2 regions of the Lysinibacillus sp. OL1 genome follow, and region 2 is predicted to be linked to the other one. Evidence: riboswitches for the same ligand, from Rfam matches in the RefSeq annotation. Region 2 holds a riboswitch; the other holds the start of a gene.
What was found. A riboswitch is a leader RNA that binds a small molecule or an ion and turns the genes downstream of it on or off. The one in region 2 is predicted to bind cobalamin.
Positions count from the first base shown of each region.

Region 1: it holds a riboswitch for cobalamin, as region 2 does, so the genes downstream of both, cobT (nicotinate-nucleotide--dimethylbenzimidazole phosphoribosyltransferase) here and EW028_RS15660 ((2Fe-2S) ferredoxin domain-containing protein) in region 2, are expected to answer to the same signal.

Region 1 is NZ_SJDS01000001.1:6,543-10,930, reverse strand. It holds gene EW028_RS00045 (methionine gamma-lyase family protein) at 1-1,001, opposite strand, end outside; gene EW028_RS00040 (trimeric intracellular cation channel family protein) at 1,343-1,948, shown strand; gene cobT (nicotinate-nucleotide--dimethylbenzimidazole phosphoribosyltransferase) at 2,000-3,055, opposite strand; cobalamin riboswitch at 3,148-3,323, opposite strand; gene EW028_RS00030 (ABC transporter ATP-binding protein) at 3,420-4,388, opposite strand, start outside.
Region 2 is NZ_SJDS01000008.1:162,488-182,059, forward strand. It holds gene EW028_RS15590 (cob(I)yrinic acid a,c-diamide adenosyltransferase) at 1-276, opposite strand, end outside; gene EW028_RS15595 (nitroreductase family protein) at 290-850, opposite strand; gene cobA (uroporphyrinogen-III C-methyltransferase) at 884-1,651, opposite strand; gene EW028_RS15605 (precorrin-2 dehydrogenase/sirohydrochlorin ferrochelatase family protein) at 1,648-2,286, opposite strand; gene EW028_RS15610 (cobyrinic acid a,c-diamide synthase CobB) at 2,279-3,646, opposite strand; gene EW028_RS15615 (cobalt-precorrin 5A hydrolase) at 3,658-4,779, opposite strand; gene cobM (precorrin-4 C(11)-methyltransferase) at 4,772-5,557, opposite strand; gene cobI (precorrin-2 C(20)-methyltransferase) at 5,557-6,264, opposite strand; gene cbiE (precorrin-6y C5,15-methyltransferase (decarboxylating) subunit CbiE) at 6,257-7,459, opposite strand; gene EW028_RS15635 (cobalt-precorrin-5B (C(1))-methyltransferase) at 7,434-8,567, opposite strand; gene EW028_RS15640 (precorrin-8X methylmutase) at 8,567-9,226, opposite strand; gene cobK (precorrin-6A reductase) at 9,239-10,000, opposite strand; gene EW028_RS15650 (sirohydrochlorin chelatase) at 9,997-10,977, opposite strand; gene cobJ (precorrin-3B C(17)-methyltransferase) at 10,992-12,659, opposite strand; gene EW028_RS15660 ((2Fe-2S) ferredoxin domain-containing protein) at 12,664-13,035, opposite strand; cobalamin riboswitch at 13,182-13,363, opposite strand; cobalamin riboswitch at 13,615-13,799, shown strand; gene EW028_RS15665 (energy-coupling factor ABC transporter permease) at 13,949-14,695, shown strand; gene EW028_RS15670 (energy-coupling factor ABC transporter substrate-binding protein) at 14,699-14,971, shown strand; gene cbiQ (cobalt ECF transporter T component CbiQ) at 14,977-15,750, shown strand; gene EW028_RS15680 (energy-coupling factor ABC transporter ATP-binding protein) at 15,747-16,583, shown strand; gene EW028_RS15685 (S8 family serine peptidase) at 16,731-19,572, shown strand, end outside.

The DNA.
Region 1 (4,388 bases), on a different contig from region 2:
ATTTGCTGTGCTGTTTGAAAAGATACTGATTGAATTAAATCTGTACGCTTCGCATGATAGCTCGGAGTAGTACTCATGCCAATTTCATCGAGCATTGCAGCTGTAAATATCGCCCCTTTAAGTGCTTGCGATACAACATGGGGTGCCAGGAAAAATCCTTGATAAAAATCACCTAGTGTATTTAATGTGGCCCCCGCTTCTGCTCCAATACCTGGAGAAGTCATACGATAGGCACATTTCTCCACTAAATCTGCTCGGCCAGCAATATAGCCACCAATTTTAGCCAAGCCTCCACCTGGATTTTTAATGAGCGAGCCTGCCATTAAGTCAGCACCGACCTCTGTAGGTTCCTGTGCCTCTACAAACTCGCCATAGCAGTTATCTACAAAAATAACAGCTTTCGGGGCTATTTTACGTACCTTTACACACATATCTGCAATTTCTTCTATTGTAAAGGATGGACGTGTTGCATAGCCTTTTGAACGCTGAATCGCGATCATTTTGGTTTGTGCTGTAATAGCAGCCTCGACACCTGCCCAATCAATAACCTGATTATCTAGTAAATCCACATGTCGATAACCGATTTTATAATCTTTCAGTGAACCTGTATCTTTTTCACCACCATCGACAATGGATTGCAATGTATCATATGGCTGACCAGAAATATAAAGCAGCTCATCACCAGGACGTAAAATACCGAATAGACTAAGCGTAATTGCATGTGTCCCTGAAATAATTTGTGGTCGAACTATGGCTGCCTCTGCACCAAATACTTCTGCATAAACACGCTCTAGATTATCCCGTCCCTCATCATCATAGCCATAGCCGTTTGTTGGATGTAAATGATAATCACTTACTTGATGCTTTCTGAAAGCTGCTAGCACCTTCTGCTGATTGTAGAACGCCATTTCTTCTACCTTGGCATGATAAGGCCGAACTTGTTCCTCTACTTTTTCCGCTAACGATAGCGTTTCTGTTGATAACTTTGATGTAAACGTCATTCTTTCTTCTCCATTTCATAATGTCTCGCATTTCAATCAGTAAGATTTATTGACTATCTAAATTGACTTCAATCACTCTAGAATTCCCTAACCAACTACTGTTATATGAACGCTTTTGACGAATGTTTTTCTTTATTTTAATCACATTTTATCAATTTGTATGTGCACCTGTAAAACTTGCCTATTGTTTCTAAGGGCATTTTACGCTAAGCTAATGTGCGGACTCATTTCAAGAAGCGTATTTAATGACCGATTTTGGCTATTAAATTCATAGATTCTGTTACGTAAAAAGTCTTTTAACTTTTAAAAAAGTTTATTTATTGATAGAAGGGGTGAAAGGGATGGCTTGGGAGGTTTTTAGTATTATAGGAACAATTGCCTTTGCTATTTCGGGGGCAATTATTGCCATGGAAGAAGAATACGATTTATTCGGTGTATATATACTTGGTATTGTGACTGCTTTTGGTGGAGGAGCTATCCGAAATTTACTCATTGGACTACCTGTCACAACACTTTGGGGACAGGATATGATGTTTCAAATAGCGCTTGCTGCGATTACGATATTCTTTATTTTTCCCCATCATCTGATTCAACATTGGCATCGTTGGGGTAACTTCACAGATGCGATTGGCTTATCAGCATTCGCAATTCAAGGCGCACTCTATGCTGTCAAGCTTGATATGCCAGTAAGCGCAGTCATTGTAGCTGCTGTTTTGACAGGTTCAGGTGGTGGAATTGTACGAGATTTATTAGCTAGAAGAAAACCATTAGTTCTCCGTGATGAAGTTTATGGGGTTTGGGCAGCTCTTGCTGGATTGTTAATCGGCTTCGAGGTTTTTACAGGGGATATTTTCCTTTATATTTTATTCGCAGTAATTACAGCTTTACGTATTCTTTCCTATATGATGAAGTGGCGCTTGCCATTACGAAAATTAAATCGTGCATAAATACCATTCAGCCAATGACCAAAAATTAAGTCATTGGCTGTTTTATTGTTTTTATCTTTTTAACAACTGCATTGATTCTTCTAAAGTCACCATGTTTTTCATCATCGAGCAAGCTGCATCTAAAATAGGAAAGGCTAAGGCTGCTCCAGAACCTTCGCCTAAACGCATATTCATGTGCAACATTGGTTCAATGCCTAGTAAGGCAGCGGCAATTTTTGCCCCTGGTTCCTCTGAAGCATGGGAAGGAATGATATAATCGATTACTTTTGGTTCGAGCTTATAAGCAATGAGGGCGGCTATAGTCGAAATAAATCCATCAATGACAACGGGTTTAAGATGGGCAGCTGCGCCAAGAATAATACCTGTCATCGACCCTATCTCTAACCCTCCAACCTTAGCCAGAACATCAATAACATCATTTGGATTAGGCTTATTTAAGGTAATTGCTTTTTCAATAACTGCCGCTTTATAGGCAATGCCTCCTTGGCCTACTCCTGCACCAAACCCCGTTACTTCGATAGGGTTGCATCCCGTCAAAACAGCTAATATCGCAGCACTTGGTGTTGTATTGCCGATGCCCATTTCTCCAGTCCCAAGTACATCAGCACCTTTTATGATTTCCTCAGTGGCCACACGGATTCCTACTTCTATCGATTGAATGGCTTCTTGTTTGGTCATAGCGGGACCTTGTGCCATGTTATCTGTACCATATTTAATTTTATGAATAAGGACACCTGCATCAAGTGGAATATCTCCTTTTACCCCAACATCTACTGTGACCACCTTTGCATTGGTAATGCCAGCAATCGCACAAACGCCTGTACCCCCCTTAGGAAAATTTAATGTTTGAAAGACCGTAACATCTTGTGGATTCGTGGTTACACCTTCCTCGCAAACACCATGATCTGCAGCACAGACAATCATCACTTTTTTGTCGACCATCGGATATAATTGTCCTGTTATACCAGAGAGCTGTACGGCAAGTGATTCTAGTTTACCCAAGCTACCTGGGGGCTTACAAAGCGCATCAATCCGCTTTCTGGCTTGCTCCATACTTTTCATATCAGCCCCCTGAATGTTTTGAATCGTGTCTTGTAATAATTGCATGATTATTTCTCCTCTCGTTCTCATTAAGACAAAATAAAAAGTCTGTAGTTTATTGTCATGACAAATAAACTACAGACTTTTCCATCATCTATATCTTCTAAAGCATGTAGGCAGGTCTCCTGGCTCAAGTTCAACACCTCATAGTACCTTCCCAGCAATTTGCTAGTGGCATACACTATGAAATTCCCTTATACAGTGGCGGGTCCGCTAAAGCTTTTCACTTTATTCCCTATTCTCCCTAGTGGGCACCTATTGCTTTTATGTAATTATGTTAAATCTACTTTACAACTTTTTTAGTGTCAAGAGGAAAAAATTTTTTGAGTGTTAACTTAGTAACACCACCTATTCAAACAATATAGGCTTATCAAGAGCTTGTAACAACTAATGAATCCCTCTCATTCACTTGATGCTTATCAACTTCAAAAATTTTATCTGCTTCACTTATTAAAACAGGGTGATGAGTAACCAATATAACAGTCTTTTGTTTTTCTTTATTTAAATATAAAAGTAATGTTTCTATATTTATTTGATTGTCTTTATCAAGCGCAGAAGTAATCTCGTCAAACAAATAGATATCCGCATCTCTTAGAAGCGATCTTGCTATTGAAAGTCTTTGCTGTTGCCCAGTAGATAATTCAAGCCCGTTATGCCCTATAAGAGTTTCAAATTTATAGTCCAACGTTTCTATATATGAATAAATGTTAACCATTTTACAAATTTGAATTAATTCTTCGTCCGTTGCATTCGGCTTTGCTAATAACAAATTTTCCCTTATTGTCCCTGTCATTATAAAATGCTCTTGCGTTACCAAACATACCCTTTTTCTATAAACATCAATAGGAATATATCTAATATTTTGATTGGATAGAAATATTTCACCCTGATAATTAATGTATAAACCTGATAATATATTCAATAATGTCGATTTACCTGATCCGCTTTCTCCCTTAATCAATACAATTTTCTTCAAAGGTATTTGGAGATTTATATTTTCTAAAACTGGAGATAATGCATTAGTATAGGTAAAGCTTACATTCCGTAATACTATTTTATCTTTTCTAAAATGATGCGAAGAATTTACATAGTCAGGTACTTCTAATTTCTTTAGATGATATTTATTGTCTTGCATTAAGTTTTTTACTCTATTTACAGACACAATTGCTTCTTGTAAAAATGAATTTAGTTGAGAAAATCTTAAAAATGACTGACTAAAGTTATTGGCATAGGTAGTGAATGCTATTAATACTCCTAACGTGAGGCTTCCTTTATAAATAAAGTAGGCACCTATAATAAGGATAATCAAATAACTTGTAAAGTTTATTAATTCTATTAT
Region 2 (19,572 bases):
TAGAGCTGCCTTCGTTTTTTTCCAAGCCTTCGCTAATGCAGCTCGATGCTCCTCAGGTGTTTTTGTCCATGTAAACCCTATGCCCATTTGTTCCATTTCTACGCCTAGCTTTCGAAGGGCAATTTGCTCTCCATAAGTACGTTCTGGGGATTTGATAAACTGCATATAACGCACATTTAAGCCTCGACCAACCGCACGCAATGTAACACCAAGTGATGCAGTCGTTTTGCCCTTACCTTCACCTGTATATACTAAAAACAAGCCTTTTCTTGCCATGCTGATAGCCTCCTTACAGCCATGTTGTCTTTTCTGCAAACGGTGTTCGTTTCTTGTCGGTTTGTTCTTGCTCCTGTGGGTAGCCAATAAATATTGTACCAACTACTTTTTGAGCGTCGCTTGCACCAATAAACGTATGCATACGAGGATCATGTACGAGGCCAACACCACGTGTACGCCAAACAAAGCCAAGACCTAGCTCCTCTGCTGTCAACCACATAGACATAATGGCACTACATACAGCAAAGACATTATCTTCTGTCGCATCTGTGTCTCCCTCTACTATGTCAGCTGTCACCACAATGGCTACAGGGGTTGTTTGTACAACCTTTAATGAACTTTCCACTAAATTTGGCTTCGTGGGAAAGCGTTCATGTAAATAAGCACTTGCCATTTCTTCATAACGCTTCATGGCTTCATCTTGAATGACATAAAAATGCCAGGGCTCACGCATCCGGTCATTCGGTGCATAGGTTGCTGCCTGTAAAATTTGCTCAATTTTTTCTTTCTCTACTGGTTGTGTCGTGTAATTACGAATTGCTCGACGTTTTTTTAATGCTTCCGTGACAGTCATAGTACTTCCTCCTTGTGCGCTTATAAGAAATGATTATGAAAAGGTAAGTCCTTGCTCTTCAAACCATTGAATTTTTTCACGTACATTGACAACCTCGCCAACCACAATCATAGAAGGATTATGGTACCCTTCACGCTCAATGATGCTAGCTATCTCATTTAACGGCCCTGTAATCGTGCGTTGCTGAGCAGTTGTTCCCCACTCAATGACTGCTACTGGCGTTGTTGCCTTCCGTCCATTTTCGATTAATTTGCGAGCAATGTAGGCAATATTACCAACGCTCATATAAAAGGCAACGGTATCTATACCCGTAGCTAATGCGGGCCAATTCAAAAAATCTTGTCCTTTTTCTTCACGACCATGTCCAGTTACAAGGGCAAAGCTTGTCGCAAAGTCTCTATGTGTAACTGGAATTCCTGCGTATGCAGGAGCTGCTATTCCCGCTGTAATCCCCGGAACGATTTCATAGGCAATGCCATGATTTTTTAATATTTCAGCTTCCTCCGCGCCTCGTCCAAAAACAAAGGGATCGCCACCTTTGAGGCGTGTAACAATTTTACCTTCTTGTGCTTTTTCCACGAGTAATGCATTTATTTCCTCTTGAATGAGATGATGCTTCCCAGGTAATTTGCCACAATAAACTAGCTCCGCATCCTTTTTTGCAAAATCAAGCAATTTAGGATTTACAAGACGGTCATAAGCAATTACATCAGACTTTTGAATACATTCCAGTCCATACACAGTAATGAGCTTCGGATCGCCAGGACCTGCTCCCACGATATATACGATTCCATCCTTCATTGCGTTGCTCCCATCAATAGTTGTTGTAAATAGGCTTCTCGTCGATCGATCTCACCATGACGTGTCCATTCAAGGATGTTTGGCTCTAGCAATGCTTGTAATGCCGCACGTCTTTGTGGACCTTTATCATACTGAGCAGCAATCATTAATCGAGCTTGCTGTAAAAAGCATACATAGTCATCATAAGCATCATCGAATTGCTCTTCTAAATCTGCTTTAATCTTGCGGGCTAGGCTTGGGCTTGCTCCCGATGTCGAAACAGTTACCACCAATGGACCACGGCGAACAGTAGCAGGCGTAATAAAATCACTTTCACTTTGTTTATCTGTGCGGTTGATTAATTGCCAATGCTGTGCTGCTTCTTGAACGGCTTCGTTCACAGCTGTCACATTCGTTGCAGCGATAATGAGAATGGCATCATCTAAATCACGAGGTTCAAATTCCTTTTGCTTCCAAGTAATTTGCCCTGACTCTGCAAGTGACTGTAATGTGTCATGTAAGGTTGGACTGACAATCACGATGTTTGCCTTTGCTGGTAACAGGGATGCTACCTTCTGCGTTGCCACGTGACCCCCGCCTACAATCACTACTGTTTTATATTCTAGATTGATATGAATAGGAAAATAATTAGTCATTACTTTTCACCTTCTTACAAGCTGTTAACCAATTGTCAACTAGCTTTGGGTTTGATACAAAATGGAAATGAGTATAGCCAGCCACTAAATTTCCTTCTTGATAGCCTTCTTTCTTTTTGCCAAAACGACCAATCGTTTCATAGGCTGCTGTATTGTGAGAACCACTATATTTGGAATAATGGAACTCATGGCCCTTCGCTTGTTCCTCAGCACCAATTAAGAAATTATCGGCTGTGCCAAAAATTTCACGATAACCAAGTGCTGCTAGTTTTGTTTGCATCGCCACTTCTCCAGGAATTACCCCTACCATGTCATAACGGTCGCCATGGCTATTTGTAATGGCCTCTGTTAAATACATAAAGCCCCCACACTCAGCTAATGTTGGAAGACCTTTCGCAATGACTTGACGAATAGAGTCTTTAACGACTGTATTGGTAGCAAGTGACTCTGCAAATTCCTCAGGAAAGCCACCACCAATATACAAGCCATCTGCTTCAGCTGGTACAGGCTCATTCGCAAGCGGTGAGAAAAACTGTAGTGTCGCACCTTTCGCACGTAACAAAGCCAAGTTTTCTTCATAATAAAAATTAAAAGCTGCATCTCTTGCAACTGCTATACAAATATTTCGTGAAGGCTCCTCCCTAAATAAATGGCCTGATTCTTGCAAGATAGGAGCCTTTGTTAAATGTATTAATTGATCCAAATCAATCGTTTCCGCCATCAGGTTCCCTAGTTTATCAAAAAATGAATCTAGCTCTCCTCTTTCAATAGCAGGTACTAACCCTAAATGACGACTCGGGATATCGATCCCTTCCTCACGCTTTAGGTAGCCAATAACAGGTATGCCGCATTCTTGTTCAATAGCTGCCTTCGCAATTTCGTAATGACCGACACTACCAACCTGGTTCGCAATAACACCAACGATATTCGGCTTATCTGATAGTAATTGGAAGCCTTTCACAACTGCTGCTACGCTACGTGCCATGCTAGCACAATTGACAATTAAAATAACAGGACTCTCTGTCACTACACTAATATCAGCAGCAGACCCAGCGTCAGATAAAGGGCTTTTACCGTCATAAAAGCCCATCACACCTTCAATAATGGACACATCTGCATCTATACTTGCACGTGCCACAATATCACGGACTGCTTCGTGTGAGAACATCCAGCTATCAATATTACGTGATATTCTGCCCGTTACAGCTGTATGATAGGTTGGGTCGATATAATCAGGACCGCATTTAAAGCCCTGCACCACGTTCCCTTTGTTTTGAAGTGCCTTCATCAGTCCAATGGTAAAAGTAGTTTTGCCTACACCACTGCCCGTACCAGCTAGTACAAAGCGATTTGTTTGCATGGACTTCCTCCTTAAAATAGATATCTAGCAACTGAAATCGTAGCATTACCCGATTTTTTCTTCCCTAATAGAAGTGATGAAACCTGTGCATAGCGCATAGCTGCTGGTTCACTCACGCCGTATGCACCTGTATATTTAAAGACTGTTTCAGAGGGTGATGGAAATTCGATTTCATTTAATTCATCCGGTGTATACGTAACGAACTCCCAATCATATTTCTTCGTAATCTCTAAGAAACATTGCTCATCTTTCTTCAAATCAATCGTGCATAAGGCTTTCACACTTTTTTTCGAAAGCTTTAACTCTACCAAGGTTTCATCGATTACTTGTTCAATTTCCTCTAAAGATGTACCACGGTTACAGCCCATTCCTAGCACAATGGATTTTGGGCGATAAATAACACCGTTTTCTAGAAGAACCTCTTCTTCAGGTTCAATGATTCGATCTGTTATTAATAATGTGGCATGGGGAGTAGCTTGGATGGCTGCCTGTGTGGATGGATAGATTTTAATTTGCTCTGGCATCGGTGTATCACGCATCCACCAATCACGTTCGCCTGTTTCCTGTACAATGGCTACATGTTCCTCATTTACAACAGATGCACTAACTGGTGTCAATTTATCCGCACTATCCCATACCCAGCCAAAGCGGGCTCCAAATAAATCAACTGGAATCGTCTTTTGTACATCAGAAGCCGTTGTAATAATCGGATTTGCACCAAGTGCAGCTGCCACCTCGTGTGTTAGCTCATTGGCCCCACCTAAATGCCCTGATAATACGCTAATAACATTTTCCCCTCGATCATCAATCACCACAACGCCAGGGTCTGTCTTTTTATCCTTTAAAATCGGTGCAATCATTCGTACAACTGCCCCTAGTGAAATAATTAAAATTAACCCTTTATATTGCTTAAAAAGTGTTGGCAATAGCAGACGCACTGTTCCTGTAAATAGTTGAATATGCTTTTCTCCTTCATCGCCTTGTTCAAATTTACTCATATAATATAAATCACTTGCTGCAAAGGTTTGCTGCAGACGACGTCCTATTTGGACACCATGCTTCGTAATAGCTACAACGGCATAAGGATTACGTTGATCAACCTCTGGTAACACACCCTCTTGTAACTCAATCACTCGTCTTCACACCTTTTCTAAAGCCATGTGTAAAGCTTGCATCATATAACTTCGAACGATATTGATCCTTATCATGAATGTTCGGATCTAATGCCCAGCCCGCTAAAATCATCGCATGCTTACGAATACCATTCACACGCATCGCTTCATCTAATTCGATTAAAGTTGTTCGTACGATTTTTTGATCGGGCCATGAAGCACGTTGAATAACTGCTACAGGCGTGTCATCAGCCCAACCAGCATTTTGTAGCTCTTTGACAATTTTCTTCGTCAGCGTTGCACTAAGGAATAAGGCAATTGTACAATGATGGCTCGCTAAATCACGTAGCTTTTCAAATTCTGGTACAGGTGTGCGCCCCTCTGCACGTGTTAGAATAAGGGTTTGGGTTAGATCAGGAATTGTTAGCTCAGCTCCGATTGCAGCGGCCGATGCAAATACAGAGCTAACTCCTGGAATGACTTCATACCCAATGCCTTCCTTTTTTAATAGTGCAACTTGCTCCATAATGGCACCATACATCGCTGGGTCTCCTGTATGCATACGTGCCACTGTTTTCCCAGCATTGACTCGGTCCACCATCACAGCAACCATTTCCTCCAAATGCATACCAGCTGTACGAATGACCTCAGCATCTGGTCTAGCTTTCGCAATAAGGTCCTCACTCACTAAAGAATCTGTATACATGACAACGTCCGCTGTTTGTAACATATGTAAACCTTTGACTGTAATTAAATCTGGATCACCAGGACCAGCGCCGACAATATAGATTTTTTTCATTATTTACGCACCACCATTAATGTTAAATATTCTAAATCGACACCATCCAACTCACGCACATCCCAAATGATTTCTTCATCAGATGTTACCTTTGTCACCACGGATGCTTTATCTAATAAATCTAAATCGCGTAGCACTTCAAGCATTAAATCAATCACTTTCGCCACTTTAATAAAAACAACAGCATCATGGGTTTCAATCGCTTCACGCATAGCTTCGTAATTGTCATACGCTGGAATAATCGCAACACGATCATCACCATCCGCTAACGCAATGCCTAAGCGCGATGCAGAGCCGTTAAATGAAGAAATCCCTGGTACCGTGCGAATTTCAACATCTGGATGCTTGTCCTGCATTAGCTTCATCATATGAATAAACGTACTATACAATAATGGATCGCCCTCTGTAACAAAGGCTACATCTTTGCCTGCTTGTAATTTTTCGTAGACAAGTTCTACTGACTTTGTCCATTCACGTTCTAAAACAGCCTCATCTTTCGTCATTGGGAATACAAGACCAAGCATATCTTTTTCTTCTGGATTAATATACACATCTACAATACGATGGGCATAGCTTTTACTGCCTTTTAACTTTTTTGGGTAAGCAATAACAGGTGATTCCTGAATCACTCGAAATGCCTTTACTGTAATTAATTCTGGATCGCCAGGACCAACGCCCAAGCCATATAAAATTCCTAGATTACTCATGATTTTCTTCCTTTCGATAAGCGGAAATAATGTATATTGGATTTAATGGCACAAAGCGTGTCATATCTAAAATTGGTTTACTGCGTGCCAGCTGAGCCTGTAAAATGTCAACAGCAAAACCACAAGCTTTAAATGCCTCAACAGCTTTATATAAATTTTCAATAGTCGCCGCATTTAAGACAATGCGCCCATTTTGCTTTAAACGCTGACAGCATAATTGCAGTAACTCAACCATTTCACCACCAGTGCCCCCTATGAAAATGGCATCAGGGTCTGGAAAGTTGTCTAAACCCTCTGGTGCTTTACTATGGATAGCAGTTATATCGACTCGAAACTTTTGTTGGTTTTGAAGACAGTTTTCTAAATCAGGAGCATTTTTTTCTACGGCAAAAACTTGTCCCTCAGGAGCAAGCTTACCTGCCTCAATAGCCATGGATCCCGTACATGTGCCAATATCCCAAATAATGCTATCCCGTTGAAGCTGCATGGCTTGCAAACTTAGAACTCGAATTTCTTTCTTCGTAATAAGTCCTTTATCTGGCTTTCGTTGTGAAAATTCCTCATCATCAATCCCAAGTGTGTAGCGTTTCGGTGCTATTGTTTGTTTTAAAACCACGACATTTAAAGGAGAAAAATGAGTAACTTCCATTTCATCGAGCGAGTACCAGCCACTTTTTTCGTTGTCGCCCTGTAAATTTTCGGCTACAAAGGCACGATATTCCGTCATACCAAAATGCTTTAAATATCGAGCAAGAGCATTCGGACTATTCTCTGCATCTGTTAAAAGTGCTACTTTCTTTTTGCCATCAATTCGCTGTGCCAAGCCCTTCATTGGTCGTCCATGAATACTCGTTACGTAAGCATCCTGCCAGCTCTCTCCCATTTTCGCAAAGGCCAGCTGGACAGAGCTCATATAGGGATAAACCTCTATTTGTAGCTTTTTTGCTAAATAGCCTCCGATGCCATAAAATAATGGATCTCCAGATGCAAGAATCACGGTATTTCTTGTTTCTTCAGACAATCTTTCAACAAGTGTTGAAAGACCTCCTTTTATCAAGATTTTTTCACCCCTAAAGTCTGAGAAAAAATCAAGTACTCGCTCACCACCAACAAGTACCTCACAGTCTTCAATCCACTGAAGGTATTGCGGTAATAAGCTTGCTAATCCGTTATCCCCGATCCCAATCAACTTCATCGATCGATGCAATGTCATCAGCCCTTCCTAATAATTGTCCCTGCATCGAATAGATCGATGTGGAAAGCGTTAAACCGCCCTTAATATGATGGATAGAGGAATAGCAGCAAGCCTCACATAAACGATGGAAGAACGCATCATAGCCCTTCTCCATCATCATCTCACCTACTTGTGAAGCTGTATTTGCCTCTAGAACTTGTGCTATCGTTTCTCTATCTGCCCCTATATCCTCTGCCAGTTGTGCTAAAAAATTAAAATCGATTGGTGCACTTTTGGAATGCACCATCATGACTCCTTGTGCGACTTTAGAAAATTTCCCCATCATCCCAACGAGTGAAACTTGTTTGATGCCTAGACGCTTACAATGCTTTAATGTAAAACCTACAAAGTCACCCATTTCAATAAACGCTTCTTCTGCTAGATGTGGGTATTGTTTCATCGCAAACTTCTCACTTCGTCCACCTGTTGTCACCACTAAATGCTCACAGCCAGCCTCTTTCGCTACACTAATAGCTTGGACAATACTGGCCATATAAGCAGAACTCGAAAAAGGCACGACGGTTCCCCTTGTGCCTAAGATTGAGATGCCCCCAAGTATACCGAGTCGTCCATTTAACGTTTTTTTAGCAATCTCCTCTCCCTTAGGTACAGAAATCACCACATTCACGCCTCGAGTAATGTGAAATTCGTCCAACACACCTTGGACCGTGCTATAAATCATTTTACGGGGTACAGGATTAATGGCTGCCTCTCCGACAGGCACTGGCAGGCCAGGCTTTGTGACACGCCCGACGCCAATACCTCCATCTAAATGAATCCCAGGTGTATCTGCCCAGCTCACTGTGCCAACGATGAGTGCCTGATGGGTCGCATCAGGATCATCACCAGCATCTTTAATCGTTTCACAGCTGACAGCATTTTCTTCAAATATGCATTTTTCAATTGTAAAGGTTGCATCTCGACCAATAGGTAAATGAATCGTACTTGTCTCTTGCTCCTCCTTAGTAATAAGAGCAAGCAGTGCAGCCTTTGATACAGCAGTTGCACAGGCTCCCGTCGTATAACCGTGACGCATGTCCTTGGGGTCCTTTTTTGGCTTCCGCTCCATTATTTTTTCGCCTGTTCGTCCGCTAAAAGTGAGATGGCATTTAAAGCAGCAACCGTCACTGTACTACCGCCTTTACGACCAACATTTGTAATGTACGGAATCCCTTCTAGTTTAAGCAGCTCTTCTTTTGACTCAGCTGCTGACACAAAACCAACAGGCATACCGATAATTAAATCTGGTTTTGCTAGCCCTTCTTTAATTAATCGAATCAATTCCAGCAATGCAGTTGGTGCATTACCAATGGCATAAATACCACCTTCATGTAATTTGGATGCCTTTTGCATCGAAATAATGGCACGTGTTGTATTTTGTTTTTTCGCTTCTATTGATACATCTTCATCCGCAATATAGCAATGCAAATCACCGCCATGTTTTTGGAAACGCTTTTTACCAGAGCCACTTTCAATCATTTGCACATCTGCAATGACATGACGTCCTGCAAGAATAGACTTGATACCCGCTTCAATAGCACCTGGTGTAATGATGACACTACGACCTAGCTCGAAATCAGCTGATGCATGGATAATGCGACGTACAACTTTCCATTCATCTTCTGAGAAGTCATGCTCGCCCATTTCCTCTGCAATAATAGAGAAACTGTAATCGTAAATTTTATCTGGGTCTACCGTTAATGGTTTAAAATCTGTTTTAAAATCCATGGAAAATGCCTCCTAAATTGTATGTTCAACAGCCTGTAATACTTCTTCAAATGTTGAATATTGTTGGCCGTACTGTATATTTGGTCGTGCAATAAGAATCGTTTCAATCTGGCATGCGAGAGCTGCCTCTAGCTTCTCATCAACTGAGCCCACTTTACCGCTTTCTTTGGTAATCATCAACGTCACTCCGTATTGACGAAATAGAGCTTCATTTAATTCCTTTGAAAACGGACCTTGAATAGCCACAATATCTCGCTGCGCCACGCCAAGTGCCTCACATTTTTCCATATTATCCAGTCGTGGAAGCATACGAGCGATTACTCTTGTATTTTCTAAGCCCTGTAAAACCCTTGTAAATGTAGCGAGTGTTTTACTACCTGTCGTTAGCATAATGACACCGCGTTTTTCTGCAGCTAGCTGAGCTGCCTCCTCATAATCCTTTACAACAGTAATCAAAGGATGGGCATAATGCTCATGAGCTCTTTCATAGCGAATATAAGGAATCTTTGCCTGCTCTGCCGCTGCCATCGCATTTTTAGAGGCTTCCTCCGCAAATGGATGAGAGGCATCTACCACCAATTGATAGCCCTGCTCTGTCATGATGGTCGCCATTTCCTCAGCTGTCAGTCTACCGATTAAATGTGGCAGGCCAACGTCAGCAAGACTAGAGGCTGCCGATTCAGTGACGACCGTAGCGGTTACCGCATAACCTGCGCTTTGTAATGCAAGGGCTAGATCCCTTGCATCACTTGTCCCTGCTAACATGAAAATCATTTTACCGGCTCCTCTTCATGATGATGGTCATGGTCATGATGGTGATGGTCATGCCCATGATCGTGATGGTCATGATGGTGATGGTCATGGTCATGGTCATGATCGTGATGGTCGTGATGATGATGCGCATGTCCATGATCGTGATCATGATGGTGATGATGATGTGCATGTCCATGTACTGCCGCATAGGCGCGATAATCTTCTAGATCTTGCATACCTGTTGATGTACCGTTGATTGCCTGTTCAATACGCTCTAATAAAACATTTTGTAACCGTTCATGGTAGCCAAAATAGTTAGCAATTTGAATATCACAATCTGGATAAAGTTCATTAAACTTCTCACACATGCCATGCATGCGTTCCATCAAAATGCCTGTGAATAAAAAGTATGGTAACATGATGATTTTTTTTGCACCTAGTTTGACACAACGTTCAATTCCTTCTTCAACTCGTGGATCTGTGACACCCATAAAAGCACTTTCTACGTATTTTACAGGTAGTTTTTCCCATAAAAGTCGCGTGATTTTATAAAAATCACCATTAGCAGATGGATCACTGCCACCTCGTGCAATCAATAAAATCGCTGTGTCTTCCTGCTCTTGTTCTGAATTAAAGCCAATTTCAGCTAGGCGATCTTGTAAAATGGCAAAGATTTCATCATGGATACCAATTGTTTGACCATATGTGAAGGTAATCGCTGGATAATGCTCACGCGCATGCTCGATTTCCGCTGGAATATGCAGCTTTGAATGGCCTGCATGCAGTAAAATGATTGGAATTACATGTACCTCTGTAGCTCCCTTTTTCACACAGTTTGTAATACCTTCTTCGATGTTAGGTGAAGCAAATTCAAGGAAACAAGTTTCCACTAAAAATTGTTCATCAATACGAGGTGTCATTTGTTCGATAAATGTACGAACCTCATCATTTCCTGCTGCTAAACGGCTCCCATGGCCGACAAATAAAATAGCTTTCATCTCTCTACTCCTTACTAGTCGCCGCACGGAGCTGGCTCTACTTTTATTTTGGAAGACATATCTTGATACGTAAAATGCAGTATTTTTTTCACACGTTTAAAATATTTAAATAAGCGTTCATTTGGATGAGCATTTGCTTTATATTCTTCAATAATATCTGTAATGAGTGGAATCAGCTGCTCAGGCTCCAGCCCTTCTACAACAGGCTGTGCTGCGTGTGCTGTACGACCGACTGGTTTTGCTCCAATAAAGACATCGAATTTACTTTTGCGGTAGACGATGCCAATATCATCAAATACAGCCCGATAACAGGCCATCCCACAGCCATTAAAGCCAATATTTAATGTCTTCGGTAAGGACATACCGCCTAGTTTTTCTTGTATTTCCTCTGCATATGGTATTGAATCAGCCTTTTCACCGTAGCAAAAATCACAAGCCTTCAGTGATAACACATCACCAATCGGGGCTAATAAAAACCCTACTTTCTGTAATTTCTCTGTGATCTGTTCAGGGGCAGTCGTTGGTATTTTCAAATGAATTTGATGATCTGGTGTGTATTCCATCGTCCCCTCATCCCCAACGACCTCCGCTAACGTCATCATTTGCTGGGGAGTAAAAAACTTATTGGCTACACCAGGACTTACTGCTAATTCAAAAATAGATTCTATTTTTTGCTGTACAAGCTTCGGTGTTATTTTGACTGCGCTTGTCCCTTTTACCATTGCAAGTGCCGCTGTAGCCATTTCAAGAGCTGTTTTTTTCGGCTTTGGCGTAGCGGCTATACTGGGTTTATTAAAGCGCCCTGCATTAGGGTCAGCCGTAAAGTCATTTCGCGCTGTTCCTGTCTCTTGGTTCATTGCCCAAGGTTCATTTTCTTCGCGTAAACGTTGATGTGGACGTAATGGCTGTTTCTCTTCACCCAGGGTATATTTACGTTGGTAACCGCGGGGCGTAATCATCTTATTGTCATAGAAAAATGTTGACGAATTCCCGATAATGACAGTTGTCAGCATACCAATATCATGTTCTAGCATTTCTGCTAGTGTTGTCATGGTCACTTCTTGACGTTCTCGATAGGCACTTTTCACAAGCCCAACTGGTGTGTCTGGCGAACGATATTCTAAGAGTATTCGTTGAGCCTCGACAATTTGTCTTGTTCGACGTCCACTTTTAGGATTGTATAAAGCAATGACAAAGTCCGCCATTGCAGCTGCCTCGACACGCTTTGCAATTAAATTCCAAGGTGTTAGATGGTCACTCAAACTGATTGTACAAGCATCATGCATAATAGGTGCACCAAGTATGCTAGCGCATGAATTAATCGCAGAAATCCCAGGAACAATTTCTACTTCAATTCCTGTAGCTTCTGTCCAGCCTAGCTCAATTAACACCTCATAGACTAATCCTGCCATGCCATAGACGCCTGCATCACCACTCGAAATTACTGAGACGATGCTCCCTGCTTCGGCTTGACGAACGGCTTCCTGTGCACGCGACACTTCTTCTGTCATGCCTGTACTAACAATCGATTTTGCACTTACTAAATCTTGAATCAGCTCTACATAGGTTTTATAGCCTATAATCATATCACTTTGTTGTAAAGCCTCTACTGCACGTGTCGTAATATGCTTAAAATCTCCAGGTCCAAAGCCTACTACGAAAATTTTTCCTTTTTGCGCCATGTTGTTACCCCTCTTTCACCTTTTCGATCCCTTTAATGGCAGTTGTTTGAGCAGTACGCTGTAATGTACCTTCACGAAGTGTAAAGACATGTTCGTTGTATAAGGATTCATGATGTAAATCTTGTACTAGTGTTCTAGCATGCTCTGTTGATGGCACACGATACCAGTTTCCTTGAGGATAAGCGATTACCACACAAGCATCCTTGCAGCGTCCATTACAGCGCGTTCTTGTCGTATGTATTTCCTGATCGAGTGCTTGCCGCTGTATCTCATCTCGAATGGCTAAGGTAATTTCCTCCCCATCCTTTTTCATGCAGCTACTGCCATTGCAAATAAAGAGATGTGTTTTCATCCCCTCTAAATTCCAAGTTGTCATGTTCTGTCTCCCCTCATTTGCTTTTTGGAAAAAGAAAAACCTTTACTCTATAACGAAGAGTAAAGGTTTTGTAGAAGCCAAATAAAAACGAATAGAATGAAATACAGGTACCCGCTTTCGCTTCAACTTCTCCCTCCGAAAAGTTTGCATGCACAATCAAATAAGCAGGTTTCCTGACTTAAGCTTCATTTTACTGTCGCACCTTCCCAAGTTTGTACCAGTGGCTTTGCGATTTCATCAGCTATTACAGTAGCGGGGGCTGTATTGGATTTTCACCAATTTCCCTATTATCTCGAGCTATTCGAGCACTTATTGACGTTTTATATGAAATTTTTAGTAGAATTTTAAATAGAAAACTGTCTTTATCATATCTTATTATTTTAAAATTTCAATATTTCTTTAAAAATTTATGACAAATTTATCAATTTTGAATGGAACTAGGTATGAAATTTATACAATCTATATAATTTGCGCACAAACTTTTATCAGAATATTCACCGTTGACCTTTAATTTAAAAAATTTCATAAAAGGTATAGCATATTTATGGAAATTCATGTTACACTTTGTCGTGAAATCTCACAATTTGAATGTTTTTCGGTGCAAAGTGCTTGTCATTTTGCTTAAAAGGGAAGCCGGTTTGAGTCCGGCGCGGTCCCGCCACTGTAATAGGGAGCTTTATAGAATATGTCACTGTCCAACGGATGGGAAGACCTATAAAGCATTGAACTAGAGCCAGGAGACCTGCCGAAAAATAAGTGATCGTTTCAACCTACGAGGATAGGTGTGCGGCTTAGCAGATGAGACTGTTATTTGCTTTTTTAGCTATGCACTTTTCCACCTAAGGAGAAGTGCTTTTTTTAATTACGCACGCAATATTCTAAAAATCTATTAATTAGTTAGGAGGAAAGCTTTTTGACATTATCATGGTGGAAACTTAGTTATTTTTTACTGGCCTTTTTAATCGTGCCAAAACGTGCCTTTGCCATGCATATCATGGAAGGTTTTTTACCAATCGAATGGGCTATTTTTTGGTGGGTGATCTCTATCCCATTTATCATTCTAGGATTGCGTTCTATTCGAAAAACCATTGATGAAAATCCTGAAACCAAAATGCTTTTGGGGCTTTCAGGAGCCTTTGCCTTTGTGCTATCCGCCCTAAAAATCCCTTCAGTTACAGGTAGTTGCTCTCACCCAACTGGTGTAGGACTTGGGACAGTACTCTTTGGCCCTCTAGCAATGAGTGTAATTGGAACAATCGTTTTATTATTTCAATCTTTATTATTAGCTCATGGAGGAATTACAACTTTAGGGGCTAATGCCTTTTCTATGGCTATTGTTGGTCCTTTTATTGCTTACTTTGTCTTTAAAGGGGCTCAAAAAGTAGGGTTGTCATTTTCACTAGCCATATTCTTTGCAGCTATGCTTGGTGATTTAGGTACATACATTGTGACTTCTGTACAACTAGCACTAGCCTTTCCTTCAGAGGTTGGAGGCTTTATGGCATCCTTTACAAAGTTTGCAGGTATTTTTGCCTTAACTCAAATTCCTTTAGCAGTGAGTGAAGGAATTTTAACGGTCATTGTGATGAATTTCTTGAAAAAATACAATGTTAGCGAATTAAAAACGTTACGTGTTTTCTCAACAAAGGAGGCACATTAACAAATGAAAAAAAATTTATTGTTATTAGCAATTGTTGTGTTGTTAGCCATCATTCCCTTATTCATACAAAAAGGTGCTGAATTTGGTGGTGCTGATGGAGAAGCAGAAGCAGCTATTGGTGAAATTAATGCGGAATATGAACCATGGTTTGAAAGTCTATGGGAGCCACCAAGTGGTGAAATCGAAAGCTTATTATTCGTGCTACAGGCAGCTATAGGAGCTGGCTTTATTGGCTACTTCATCGGCTATATGCGTGGCAAACACAAAGAAGGTTAACCATTATGTTACTCATTGATAAGTATGCCTATCTGAATAAGCTAGCGTCCGTTCATCCGCTAGAAAAAATGATATTTTCACTTGGACTACTTCTCATAACGCTCATCATGAGAGATGAACGACTTTCACTCATTACATTTTTTGTAATGAGTGCTTTTATCATTTTAGGTGCAAAAATTCCGCTTGCATACTACGGCAAATTATTATTGCTACCTAGCTTTTTCTTATTAACAAGTCTCGTATCTATTTTACTTTCCTTTACATCATCAACGAATACACTCCCTGCCCATATTTGGTCGTTTACATTTAGGAATTGGACTGTCTTTATCGGGAATGCAAGTGTGTTAGCAGCGCAACAGCTGTTCTTTATTGTCCTTGGCAGCATTAGTTGTTTATACTTTTTAATTCTAACCACTTCCGTACAAGGAATATGTTATGTGCTACGACAATGGCGACTCCCCTCTTTATTAGTGGAGCTCGTCGAACTAATCTATCGTTTTATTTTTATGTTTTTAGAAAGCATGCAAAATATACATCTCGCCCAGCAAGCACGTCTTGGCTATCATTCACCGATGCAATGGCTACGCTCTGTCTCCATGCTTATTGTGGCATTATTTGTGGAAATGTTTCAGCGTAGCCGAGAGCTCAACAATGCCATGCAATCACGTGGAGGCGAGGCCGTCTACTGGCAAGAGATGGGCTCTTATAGCAAGAAAAATTGGCTAGGCATGGCAGCTATTTTACTAGTCCTCATCGTATATGGAGGGTATTTTACATGACAGCATTTTATTTTGAACTCAACCAATTATCTTATGCCTATGCGGATGGTACGAAGGCGTTGTCAGATATTACATTAGACATTCCAAAAGGTAAAAAAATCGCCATACTCGGACATAATGGCGCAGGAAAATCGACTTTATTTCAGCATCTTAACGGTATTTTAAAACCTACAGCTGGAACGATTGTATTCGAAGGCAACGATCTGGAATATAGTCGAAAAGCTTTAAAGGCCCTACGCCAAAAAGTCGGCATTGTTTTTCAGAATGCAGATCATCAGCTTTTTTCAGGGACCGTCAAGCAAGATATAGCATTTGGCCCATTGAATCTCGGCTGGTCTACTGAAAAAACGGAAGAAAAAATAGCATGGGCCGTTGCGCAAACCGAAGTGGAAGATTTGCTTGATAAACCCATTCATTTTTTAAGCGTAGGTCAGAAAAAACGTGTAGCAATGGCAGGTGTTTTAGCGATGGAGCCCTCTGTCCTTTTGTTAGATGAACCAACAGCAGGTCTTGATAATTATTATGCTACACAAGTATTACAATACTTAGCCAAATTAGATGATGGTGAGAGAACCATTTTACTAGCAACCCATGACATACCTCTCGCCTATGAATGGGCAGATCTAATCATTGTTATGGAGGCTGGAAAAATTATTTATAACGGTGATCCAATCACCTTGTTTTATGAAGACGAATTGTTACATCGCGCGCATCTTGAACGTCCATGGATTTTTGAAATGGTCATAGCTTTGCAAAAAAAGAAGCTATTGCAGGAAAATATCAACATCCCTCGTTCCAAGCAGGAGCTACAACAATTAATAGAAATGATCTAAAGCTTTTAACAATGCTAGGTTTTTTCGTTAAACCTACCAAAAATTAAAATAGCAAAGAAAAATTTTCCTACATTACGAAACTTTTCTAATCTTTGTCCGTATTAATATAGTCGAGATTTAATTTATAACACCAAGGAGAGATAACAATTGAAAAGTTGGTATAAAAAATCAGTCGCTGTTGTAGCATCTGCTGCACTCATGGTTCCTACTGCTTCTGCCTTTGCTGAGGCACCTCAGCATAAAGCGAAAAACATGCTGGCAAACAGTGCGAAACAAACAGAGAAGAATGAAGAAAAATGGATGAGTAAGGATACAATTGTTATCAAGCATTCAGGTCTTGATAAAAACGTACATAAAAAAATTGGCTCCAAGGTCATCCGCTCCATTCCTTCATTAGGGTATGATGTTGTACAACTAAATAAAGGCGTATCGATCGAAAAAGCCGTCTCTTACTATTTAAAGCAAAACGGAATATCAAGTGTATCTCCTAGTTACATCTATCATTCTTTTAATAAAGAAGCTGATCCTAAAAAACAAGAGATGTATCATTTAAACTTACTGCAAATGGATAAGGCACTAGAATTAGCAGGCAACCATGATGTCACAGTTGCTGTCATTGATTCTGGTGTAGATTTTAAACACCCCGATCTAAAGTCACAAGTACTCCCACCCTATAATGCAGCAGCACCTGCTAATACTACCTATTCAGGCGATCACGGAACACATGTGGCAGGTATTATCGCCGCAGCAAAAGATAATGGCGTAGGTGGGCATGGGATTAATCCGAATGCAAAGTTACTGCCAATTGATGTATTTAATGGCAAAGAAGGTGCTAATGATTTCATCATTGCACAGGGTATTCTTTATGCAATTGAGCAGGGCGTTGACGTTATTAATATGAGTCTAGGAGGCTATGGTGAATCTCCCCTGATGAAGGAAGCCGTTCAGAAGGCGATTGATAGTGGGATTACAATTGTGGCGGCCGCAGGCAATGAATCGACAGATGAATATTCCTTCCCCGCTTCTTACGAAGGTGTCATTAGTGTTGGTTCAACAAACGAACGCAACAAACTATCAAGCTACTCCAATTACGGCCCGTCTGTGGATATTGTTGCACCAGGTGAAGACATTTATAGTACCGTTCATGATGCGAAGAAAGGATCATCTTTTGTCAAGTTTAGTGGAACATCCATGGCCTCTCCTGTCGTGGCAGGTATCGCCTCTCTTCTTAAATCCAAAGACCCATCTTTAAAACCGCATCAAATAGAAGCGATTTTAGAAATGACCGCGCAAGATTTGGGCGAGAAAGGCTATGATCTTACTTATGGTCACGGATTAGTTGATCCTGTAAAAGCATTACAATTTGATTTAAATAAATTGCCTAAGCATTATTCAGAGACAAAGGAAGATCGTATTAAGAACGCCAAGATCCTTGCTAAAAATAAGCTAAATACAGAACAGGGTGCTTTTGAACAGCAAGACGAAAAGAAATGGTATAAAGTCGATTTAGAAGAAAATGAATATGCTCAATTAACATTAAAAGGCGCTGACAAATACGACTATGCCTTTGATTTATATTTCTACCCAAATAGCGGGATTGGAGATGTAGAGCCTATCCATGTCAATGATGTTCGCGTAGGAAAAAAAGAAGGTTATCTATTTAAAGCAGATCAAAAGGGAACGCTTGTCATTGGTGTCAAAGATCATAATGGAAGCTATAGTTTAAAAGGCAAATCTACTTACATTTTTACAGCACAAACGACGAAGGACTTGCCAATTGATACAATAGACAAGTCTACGATGGAGCTTATTAAAAAGTTCCCATATAGTACAGCAGGTAAAAACTATACATTACTGTCAAAAGATCAACAACAAGATCAAGATTACTTCACGTTCTCTGTCAAAAAACCGACGACGTTACAATTTGATCTATCGGGAATTCCAGGTGTCACTGCCTCTATGGAGCTTTATCTAAAAGATGACTTTAATCCTGTGCCACCAGAAGAAATCGATCAAGCTGAAAATGATGAAGGTGAAGAAGAAGCCTATCCAATGCAGACCGCTTATGGTACAGCAAAAGGTGAACCGGTTCGTATGATTATCGATGCTGTTCCAGATCAAGAGTACGTTTTAAGTGTATCTAATGAAAGTAATAGCGAGTTTTCTATGGAGATGTTCTTTAGTGGCGGCATCGAAAAAGAAGAAACGATCAGTGAATCGATGATCCCTTACACATTAAAAGGCGAAGTAGTTTCCCTCCCACCTGATGAGGATGGTCTCCCTATAGATGAAGCCATGATCGAAGAAAATGTTCCAGAGAGCCAATTACCGCTTATAGAAAACAACATAAAAAAACGTAATGAAATTGACAGCCTGATGAGTATGTTATTGAATCCTACGGCTTCAGGCAACCTAGAAAATGTTGACCCTATCATTAAGCAGGCAATCCGGTTTGAAATAGGTGACGATCAAAAAGCTTATTTCCAAACAGATTATGATGAGGATTATTTCTTATTTAAAGCGAAGGAAGACGCCCTTTATAGCTTCAGCTTTTTGAAAGGCATGAACCAAATGCCGACAGGTACAGTGTTTGAATATGATGAAGAAACAAAAGAATTAATTCCCGTTTCTTCCTTAACTAATGACCTTGGTATACTGGCACTACTACTTGGTTCAGCTGGTAACGAAGACGATGCAAAGGTCATCCCATTGAAAAAGGACAAAACATACGTGGTAGCCGTTGTCAATGCTGGAGAACGATCTGCTGAGCCTTATACATTGAAAACAAAGAAAATAGGCGATATTCCAGCAGAGTACAATCCAAACAATCATGAGGAAGCAAAAGCGCTAAAAATTCAACCAGGTACAACTTATAAAGACCACCTGATTTATCAAGATGATGTAGATTATTACTACTATAAGCAACAAGGCAATGATGAGGTCATGAGTCTGCTTCTTTCTTCGGTTCCCTTTACAAATGAACAATTAG